3 regions of the Aliivibrio fischeri ATCC 7744 genome follow, and region 3 is predicted to be linked to each of the others. Evidence: predicted binding sites of a transcription regulator. Region 3 holds the regulator's gene; each other region holds the start of a gene.

Region 1 (3,289 bases), 990 kb from region 3:
ACCAGAATGTCATGGCTGGCTGAGTTTGATTATCTAACGCCCATGATTTTTGCTCAGCATTAACAGGGTTATATTTAACCGGATAAAATGGAATATCATCATCGTACAAAAAAGGCTGTTTGCCATGTTCAAAAATACGGTTCACTGACGACACCATATCCGCCGTTGAGCGCCAGTTAGTATCCAAGGTGTAATGATCCGCAACTTGGCGACGCGCTTGAATATAGGTAAAAATATCCGCACCACGGAAAGCATAAATCGCTTGTTTTGGATCGCCTATCATAAATAAACCACACTGTGGCTGATCTTGATAAAGCGTGCTAAAAATCGAATATTGCAGCGGATCGGTATCTTGGAATTCATCGATCAACGCCACAGGATATTGCTCACGGATCTTTTCTAGCAATAAGGCGTTATCTTGATTTTCTGTCGCTTGAGATAATTGAGTAAGCAAATCATCAAACGATAACCAATTTTTTTGCTCTTTCGCTTGCTGTAAGGTTTTACGACATTGATGAATCGCCAATGAGAGTAGTGGCTGTTTGATCTCTAATGGTTGAGCCAAAAAATCATCAATGAGTTTAAATACAGCGTGTTCTGGGGCTTCACCTTTTTTGGTTTTTTCAATCAATAATTCTTGAGAAAACTTTTCTAGCTTATCGTGCACTTGCAATGAGGTGGTTGGGTTATTGGCCCACGATGACACTTGCTCTAACCAATTCGGTAAATTCTTTTTGGTGTAGCTGCGTTTATCAACACCAGAGCCTGCAATTAACGCCTCAAAATCGGAGCAATGTTCTGACCACTGTTTTTTTAATTCATCAATACGAGCAATGCCTTGCTGACAAAACGCTTCTAATGAATTTTCTAACGGCTCTACGGTTAAATGCTTTGGGACACCAGTAAGGCTATTGCCCATATCACCTAATAATGCCGATGGGCTTGACCAACAATCATAAACACTTTCAGCCACCATTTTTGGTAGATGATAAAAACTGCGACGCCAAAAATCCGCAGCCACTTGATGCATTAATTTCGCTTGGTCGGTAACAAACTCACTCTCAAATTGCGCACCAGATTCAAAGGCATTTTGAGTTAACATACGTTGACAAAAACCATGAATGGTAAAAATTGAGGCTTCATCCATGCTGCGTTCGGCATTCAACAGGATCTGTGCCGCTGACTTATGATCACCAATGGATGCCAACAGTGGATCAATAACCGGATCACCACTCTTATAATCATGATTATGAACAGCACGAGCAAACGCTAAACGAGCATCATGTATTTTTGCTCGAATACGCTCTCTTAACTCGGCAGTTGCCGCTTCTGTAAACGTCACTACCAATATTCTATCTACGCTTAACTCTTCTTGATGTCGAGTGCCTTCATCACCATGACCAAGTAATAAACGTAAATACAAACTAGCAATGGTAAAGGTTTTACCTGTACCTGCAGAAGCTTCAATCAGACGAGTTCCGTGCAGAGGAAACGTCATTGCATTCAATTGATTTGGAGCTGCGATTGTCGTCATCAAACATCACCGTTTTAAACATCAACATCCTGTTTTTACAAGATATTTATGTGATCCATATCGTAGTTCATCAGAAACTAAGATAATAAAAATAATAAAGCTATCAATGTGAGATCTTTCTCACGGTTCACTTTTTGAGCTTTGTTACACTCAGCGCCACTTACAAAGCGCTCATTAAATGTGCACTTGTAATCAGGATTCGGTCAACCTCTGACCTGTGGCCGTACAGCGAACGCCCTACACTAAAAATGATTTACTGACGGCCACCCTACTTTCTACTGATGACTCACCTTTACTCTTTATAACTTTTCTTTCTCGCTATGTAGTAATGCATTACGTAATACCTTTTGAGCATTATCAAAAATAGCCTGACCAAAATCATCATTCCATTCTGGCCACATGCGTATCACATAATCATTGCTATTTTCACCAGCAAAGCGGGTTCCATTGTATTCATCTGCCATTTTTTTCAGGGCTTTTTGATGTGTTTCTTCGTCATCATTCCACACACCTTTTTTATCAACGTGTGCTTCTAGCCCTGCTAATGCCGCTTTTGGTAAATAAGCTAATGGTGCGCAATTACCCGAAATATAAAGGCTTAATATAGTCTCTAGTTCTTGGTATGCTTTTTCTTTCTCGATGGTTTCAAAGTGATAAATCGCATCTGTACCAAATAGGTGAGTAAATTGCTGCTGGCCCATTGCACATAGACACAGGTGATCAATCCAGGTTGCTAAAATTTCATGTGAGCGAATTTTACCGCCACGATAACGCAGCATTCCTGCCTGATAACGCTGTTTTAACCAACCTTGCAGTTCCATTTCACCATGAGGGAAGGTAAAGCGTAAACGCACTTCTTGATCGTCTAATGGTAATGTCGTTAATGGTTGAATATGAGCAACCAAATCTTTTATCGTGTTTACTTCTTTATCTGCTGCTATTTCACCAAAGCTACCAATCGGTAATTTACCTTGGGCTTTTTGCTGCTGATAAAAATCACGAGAGATTTGAGATATATGGTTAGGATCATCATAGGCCAATAAGTCCTCTAATAGATCCGATTTCATACCATAGCCAGTACGACCATCGATGGTAAATGGCTCATCATCTTCAACTCTACTCTCTACTGTTTCAAAAAAGACTTTTAAGCCACGATTAAAGAAATAAGCAACAGGTAATCGCCAAAAACGTTGCAGTTCAGTAAGCTCCAATTCTTTTGTTTCTGGTGTATACACTAATGGCGCAGTCTGAAATTCAGGTGCCGCTGCCCCTTCTAATTTAGCCGTTGGTAACCACTCACTTGCATAGCTTGTGTTATCACCAATAAAACTTTGTTGGCTATAAGGAACCAGAGGGTGTTCTATGGTTAATTGCTTAACCAAGCGTTTTGCGGATGCTTCAGGATTTAACTCACTATCACCCTCTAGGCAATAACCTTGCTGGCAATATTCAAGTAACTCACTGATTAATACTGACGGTGCTTTTTCTGTGTTATCGCGAATTGAACGCCCAATATAACTTAAATAAAACGCTTTATTTGCCGATTGCAGTGCTTCTAAGAACAGATATCTATCATCATCTCGACGTGAACGGTCACCCGGTTTCATGCGTTTTTGCATTAAATCGAAACCTTCAACAGGCATAGTTCGCGGGTAAGCCCCATCCGTCATCCCAAGCAAACACACCACATCAAATGGAATAGAACGCATTGGCATTAAAGTACAAAAGTTAACTTGTCCGGCTAAGAATCGTTGA
Region 2 (3,289 bases), 1.0 Mb from region 3:
GCATCAATAGCCACTAATGCCGAGAGGATTTTAGCCTGTTGAATCGCAAAGTCATCAGCACTTGTTGCACCACGGTTTTGACCTGTTGGGTTGGCATCGCCACCAGCAGCAACGGATGTGAAGTAGTTTAATACGTTAAAACTAGTAATGGTGAGATCAGCATCGTCAACATTCGGTTCGTCAGTACGCTCTACATTAAATAAGGCTTCACCATCTTCATCGAAAGCTTGAGTGATGATATTTTCTTGTGAAATGGTATTGGTGGTAACAAGGCGGTATTGGCCGTAAGAGTAGGCGATAACCCCTTCTAAACCTTCAATGCGAGCACCAAGACGTAAGTATGAATCTGCGCTACCATCTTGATTGGAATCGGTCGCAAAATCAGGGAAATAAGGCACTTCTCCATTAGGTGCTTTATTATCAGACTCTATGGTGATTTGGCGTTTTGCATTCTCTTCAGCAAGTTGAATGGCTTCAGGGCTTTCTGCAGCAAAGAGCTGTGTAGGTTTGAATAGTGGTTCACCATGAGAAAGTACCATGTTGTTGCGTTTACTTGCGTAGTCAAAGCTGAAATTACGTGTGATACGTAAATCTGAGTGCGAAGTGAGTTTAACCTGCATCCCTTCATGACGCTCAAGGGCTTGCGCAAGCGTTTCGTTTTCATTAATGGTTAGCTCAGTAACGGATACAGGGGCTTGGTGGCCTTGAACTAAGAAGTTATTGGTATCAGGTTTTAATTGCGTTTGACCGTAATATTCTTGAACTTTAGCTTTTACACACACTAATGCGCCGGGTTGAATTTCTAACGATGGCGCACTTCCTGTGCTAACAAATATGCCTTCTGAGCTGTTAGGAGCAAAATCATCGTTGAGACCTTGTAAATAAAATCCTTTTAGTAAGCTTTCGCCACGAGCGGTAACAACACCTTGAACAAAATACTCATCATCTGAAATAAAGCCGCTAGAGATAAGAGGGGATTTGTCTCCGGTTCCTTGAATTTGGTTTATTTCTGTAAATACGGGTGTTGCACCTGATTCTGTTTGACATGCAAATGCCGGAGGTGGTGTGACGCCTTCTTGATATGCCCCTAATCCGTCAATGTTGTCTTTTGGTTTTTCAATCCACATGTTGGCATCAAACGTTGTGCTTGGGGTTAAATCAGCACGAACAAAACTCTTATCTTTCCCCCAATCTACATCGCCATCAATGCCTATGCGATCATGCTCTACACCATCTTTAAATAGCATGTAAGTTTCATCACCGTTGTGATTTACAATGCTTTCAATGCTGTCGGTAACGGCTTTGATAGGGTCGGATGATCGGCCATTAGAGATGACATAAACACTTTTGGCATCAAGAGTAATAGACGATAAATCTAAATCGTTTTTCCATTCATTGAGGCCGTTGTATTTAGATTTAAGTACATAACCTGAAAGGGAAACTGGACTATCAGAGGTGTTACTGATCTCCAATGATTTGTTGTAACTTCCACCTTCCACGTATTGAGAGATGATGATGTCAGCAGAAGCGTTGCCAGATAGCGCCAAGCCAATCGCCATAGCAAGAGAGGTTTTTATTTGTGTTGTTTTCATTTCACTACTTTCCATAGTTGAGTTATATGAATTATTTATAGATATTAGAATTATCTATAAATAAACATCTCATATTGATGTGTCACAAACATTACTTTTGCATTAAGAGTGAGATATTGATCTTTTTGGTAAGTCGCAAATCTGGCAGAGCTCAATGAAATAACAATTATGGTAATAGTGGATATTTAAACAGTGAAAGTGATAGTTCTCGCATTTCATTGTTTCTGGAGATGGATCGAAATAGAGTGATGTTTGTTCAATTTTTTCGTTAGTTGTTCACGAGCTTATGTAATCATGAAATAAAGGAATAGTGATAATAGGTCAGGATGATGAAAATAAAGCTACTTGCAGCCTTGGTTGCGCTTGGGTTAACCCCACTCCCCACATATTCACATGATGAACCAAATACTGCATCAATAGATGTAGTTCTTGCTACTCAATACGAAAAAGGAATGGATATTGAAGGGTATTGGGCAAGTGAGAAGTTAGATGGTATTCGAGCATTATGGACAGGGGAAAAGTTAATAACACGAACAGGCCACACGATATATGCACCAGATTGGTTTACTGATCCATTACCCGATCATAAGATTGATGGAGAGTTATGGGCTGGAAGAGGAGGTTTTCAGCAAGTTGCAAAGACAGTGTTAGACAGTCAACCAGATGACGAGCTATGGAAAAAAATTCGCTTCATGGCATTCGATTTACCTAGCTCTGCCGGTATGTTTCCTAAACGATATTATGAGCTATCAACCATAGTTAAAAAGCTCGATCACCCGCACTTAAAATTGGTTGAACATTATCCTATCAGTAATGAAGACTCTCTATTAGAAGCATTAGATGATATCTCTGCACGTAATGGTGAAGGGGTGATGCTAAGAAAGGTCAGCGAAGTTTATAGACCCGGACGCAGTGACGATTTAATTAAAGTGAAAAAACACCAAGACAATGAAGCCATTGTGATCGGCTATACCGATGGGAAAGGTAAGTTTCGCGGTATGGTGGGCGCAATGATTTTACGTATGCCAAATGGAAAAGAATTTAAAGTTGGCAGCGGTTTGAGTGTGGAAGTGAGAGAAAACCCACCTAAATTGGGTTCTACGGTGACTTATCGTTATAACGGTTATACGGATAACGGAATCCCAAGATTTGCGCGATACGTTGCAGTAAGAAAGCATTATTAGAATAGAAAGAGTCTCTTATTATTTTCCATTAGAAAGGAATATGATAAGAGACTCTTTGATCGGTTTTACTTTGTATTCAGTGGTGGCTCTAATTTGATAGCGTTTTTACGCTGTCTCGAACCATGAGTGTAGGCTCTAGCTGAAAAACTCGATTCGTTTCTGATTTTGTTGCTATTTTTTCTAGTAGTGAATCGACCGCTTGTTGGCCTAATCGGTGTTTTGGTTGATGAATGGTAGTAAGTGATGGCGTGATGTATTTAGCCATTTTAATGTCATCGTAACCAACAATTGAAATGTCACTAGGAACTGAAATGCCTTTTTTGCTTGCGCAATTGATCATTCCCATTGCCATCATGTCATTACAAACAAATAATGCCGTTGGTAGTTTGCCTTTAGCATGAATTTCGTTGAAAGCCGCTTCACCGCCTTCGCATTCAAAATTGCCCGATGCAATCCAGTTTTTATTGATTTCTAATCCGGATTCTTCCATTGCTTGCACAAAACCACTTAAAC
Region 3 (3,289 bases):
ACAAATATCGATTGCTGCGGCTGAATTTATCTTAAATGCTCAGAAAAAGTTACAAGCATTAGGCGGTGAATTGTTACTGGAAGCGAGAAGTTTGGGGCATGCATTTGTATCTCCAGGGATAATAGATGCAACAAATGTCGCGGAATTACCAGATGAAGAATACTTTGGCCCACTATTGCAAGTCATACGTTACACCACATTAGCGCAAGCTGTGGAGCTTGCTAATGACACTCGCTATGGATTATCTGCGGGATTAGTTTCAACCGATGACAGTGAATGGGATTATTTCGTGGAGCATATTCGAGCTGGAATTGTGAATCGAAATCGTCAATTAACAGGAGCAAGTGGTGATGCGCCATTTGGTGGGCCGGGTGCATCAGGCAACTTAAAACCAAGTGCTTATTATGCGGCAGATTATTGTGCTTATCCGATGGCATCAATGGAAGGTGATGCATGTGAGATTCCTGAGCAATTATCTCCAGGTTTAACTTTGTAGGAGTGCTGAAAATGAATAATGTAAACACACTTTTTTCATCATTATGGCAAGACTATATTACACGTTTGTCGCCATCGGCAGACCAAGTGCATCAATTGCTATCCAGTGGTGGTGATATTGTAAATGATCATATTGCCTTGCGGACGTTTAATTTGCCTAAGGTTGGTTTATCCACATTAGCCGCGCCCTTTTTAGCTATTGGGTATAAACCGTGTGATGAATATGAATTTATTGCTAAAAAATTGAAAGCACAACATTTTGAGCACCCAGATCCTAATGCACCACTTGTGTTTATCAGTGAGCTATTGGTTGAAAAATTATCTGATGATGCTCAAACCATAATTAAATCATTAGTAGAACAAGTTCCTGCTCATTATTTTGCAACTCGTGACTTTCTGTCTTCAGGTAGACCGTGGTCTTTAAGTTTTGATGAATATAAGGTGTTAGCAAAAGAGAGTGAGTATGCTTCTTGGTTAGCTGCTCATGGTTATGGAGCGAATCATTTTACCGTGTATGTTAATCAACTTGATGGTTTTGATGAAGTAGTTGATGTTAATCAGCACTTACGTAATGCTGGATTTAGTATTAATGAGGTTGGTGGAGAAGTAAAAGGCTCTCCAGAGGTTTGTTTAGAGCAATCATCTACAATGGCGGATAAAGTGATGGTTAAATTTAGTGATGGTGAGTTTGAGATCCCTGGTGGATTTTACGAATTTGCTAAACGTTATGAATTACCAAATGGTGAACTATACACAGGGTTTGTTGCGGCTTCTGCGGACAAAATCTTTGAAAGTACTGACGGGTAAAGCTGTCATCTCTAGACATAAAAAACGCAGCTATTGAGCTGCGTTTTTATTTGCTTATGGTAACGACGTTAAATTAACGAGTACCGTAAACTACAATTGTTTTGCCGTGCGCTGAAATCAGGTTTTGCTCTTCAAGCATCTTTAAGATACGGCCAACAGTTTCACGTGAACAACCAACAATTTGACCGATCTCTTGACGAGTGATCTTAATTTGCATGCCGTCTGGGTGAGTCATTGCATCAGGTTGTTTAGCAAGGTTTAGTAGCGTTTGAGCGATACGGCCTGTTACGTCTAGGAATGCTAAGTCACCTACTTTTTGGCTAGTGATTTGTAAACGAGTTGCCATTTGCGCAGAAAGACGCATTAGGATATCTGGGTTAACTTGGATAAGTTGGCGGAATTTCTTGAATGAAATTTCTGCTACTTCACAAGGGCTTTTCGCACGAACCCACGCTGAACGCTCTTGACCTTCTTCAAATAAGCCAAGCTCACCAATGAAGTCACCTTGGTTTAGGTAAGAAAGGATCATTTCTTTACCTTCTTCATCTTTGATAAGTACAGCAACAGAACCTTTTACAATGTAGTAAAGAGTTTCCGCTTTTTCACCCGCGTGAATTAGCGTGCTCTTTGAAGGGTACTTATGAATGTGACAGTGAGACAAGAACCACTCTAATGTTGGATCTGTTTGAGGTTTACCTAGAACCATACTTTATACTTCCTCTGCGTTTGCCAAGTAGGCGATGTCCATTTTAAAATAACTGAGCCAAATATCAGTTTGGCCTATACAATATGGTTATCGGAACAAGGCTGCATGTTCGTTGAGATAATTAACAAAATCATACCTTGTTTCGCAATTGATTTCTTGACTTTGATCGTATGAATTGTGCGACCAAGGGCACAGTTTCGTGAAATGGATCACGAGTTTTCCTTTTAAGTAGTAAAGAGGCTTTTATGAACGCTGAAGTTAAATGGATTGAGGGATTGTCTTTTCTAGGTCAATCTCAATCAGGTCACTCTATTGTTATGGATGGTAATGGGGGAGAAAAAGCACCAAGTCCGATGGAAATGGTCTTAATGGCTGCTGGAGGATGCAGTTCTGTTGATGTTGTTGATGGACTTAAATCGGCAAATCAAGAAGTCACAGCTTGCGTTGCTAAGCTATCTAGTGAGCGTCGTGAAACTGCACCAAAGTTGTTTACTTACATTAATATTCACTTTGAAGTAACAGGTAACAACCTAGATTCAACGGTTGTCGAGAGAGTCACTGCGGATTCATTACAGAAATATTGCTCTGTATGTTTAATGCTTGGTGAGGGCGTAAAAATGACGCACTCATGGGAAATTATCTCTGCTTAAACTTTAGAACTACAGGGTGAGTTAATATTAAAAAGCCTCGCAAGTTAACCCTTGTGAGGCTTTATTTTAAGTTATGAGAGATTACAGAATGAAGCGGCTTAGGTCTTCATCAGCAACAAGTTCACCTAGGCGTGAACTTACATATTCAGCATCAACAATTAAGCTTTCGCCATTTTTTTCAGAAGCATCATAAGAGATCTCTTCCATTAGTCGTTCCATCACTGTGTGTAGACGGCGAGCACCGATGTTTTCAGTGGTTTCATTTACTTGGAATGCGGATTCAGCAATACGACTGATGCCATCTTCAGTAAATTCAACTTTTACATTTTCGGTCGCTAATAGAGCAATGTATTGCTCAGTTAATGATGCATTAGGTTCGGTTAAAATGCGTTTGAAATCATTTGCTGTTAGCGCTTCAAGTTCAACACGGATTGGTAAACGACCTTGTAATTCAGGGATCAAGTCAGATGGTTTTGCCATTTGGAATGCACCTGAAGTGATGAATAACATATGATCGGTTTTCACCATGCCGTGTTTAGTACTAACCGTGCTGCCTTCTACTAATGGAAGTAAATCACGTTGAACACCTTCACGAGATACATCACCAGAGTGAGAGTTTGAACCTTTACAG

Evidence for each region. Region 3 encodes CRP, which controls carbon source genes, mostly activating them, when cyclic AMP is high. Its sites were predicted from a motif close to TGTGANNNNNNTCACA; they were not measured.
Region 1: a site for CRP is predicted at 1,644-1,659, ahead of recB (exodeoxyribonuclease V subunit beta). Genes of this name have one in related genera too.
Region 2: a site for CRP is predicted at 1,790-1,805, ahead of AVFI_RS07600 (ExeM/NucH family extracellular endonuclease). Genes of this name have one in related genera too.

Annotation. Positions count from the first base shown of each region.
Region 1 is NZ_CP092712.1:635,101-638,389, reverse strand. It holds gene recB (exodeoxyribonuclease V subunit beta) at 1-1,534, opposite strand, end outside; gene recC (exodeoxyribonuclease V subunit gamma) at 1,834-3,289, opposite strand, start outside.
Region 2 is NZ_CP092712.1:1,615,175-1,618,463, reverse strand. It holds gene AVFI_RS07600 (ExeM/NucH family extracellular endonuclease) at 1-1,592, opposite strand, end outside; gene AVFI_RS07595 (DNA ligase) at 1,919-2,776, shown strand; gene AVFI_RS07590 (substrate-binding domain-containing protein) at 2,865-3,289, opposite strand, start outside.
Region 3 is NZ_CP092712.1:2,615,457-2,618,745, reverse strand. It holds gene astD (succinylglutamate-semialdehyde dehydrogenase) at 1-496, shown strand, start outside; gene AVFI_RS11965 (DUF1338 domain-containing protein) at 508-1,302, shown strand; gene crp (cAMP-activated global transcriptional regulator CRP) at 1,376-2,008, opposite strand; gene AVFI_RS11955 (OsmC family protein) at 2,254-2,658, shown strand; gene hslU (HslU--HslV peptidase ATPase subunit) at 2,740-3,289, opposite strand, start outside.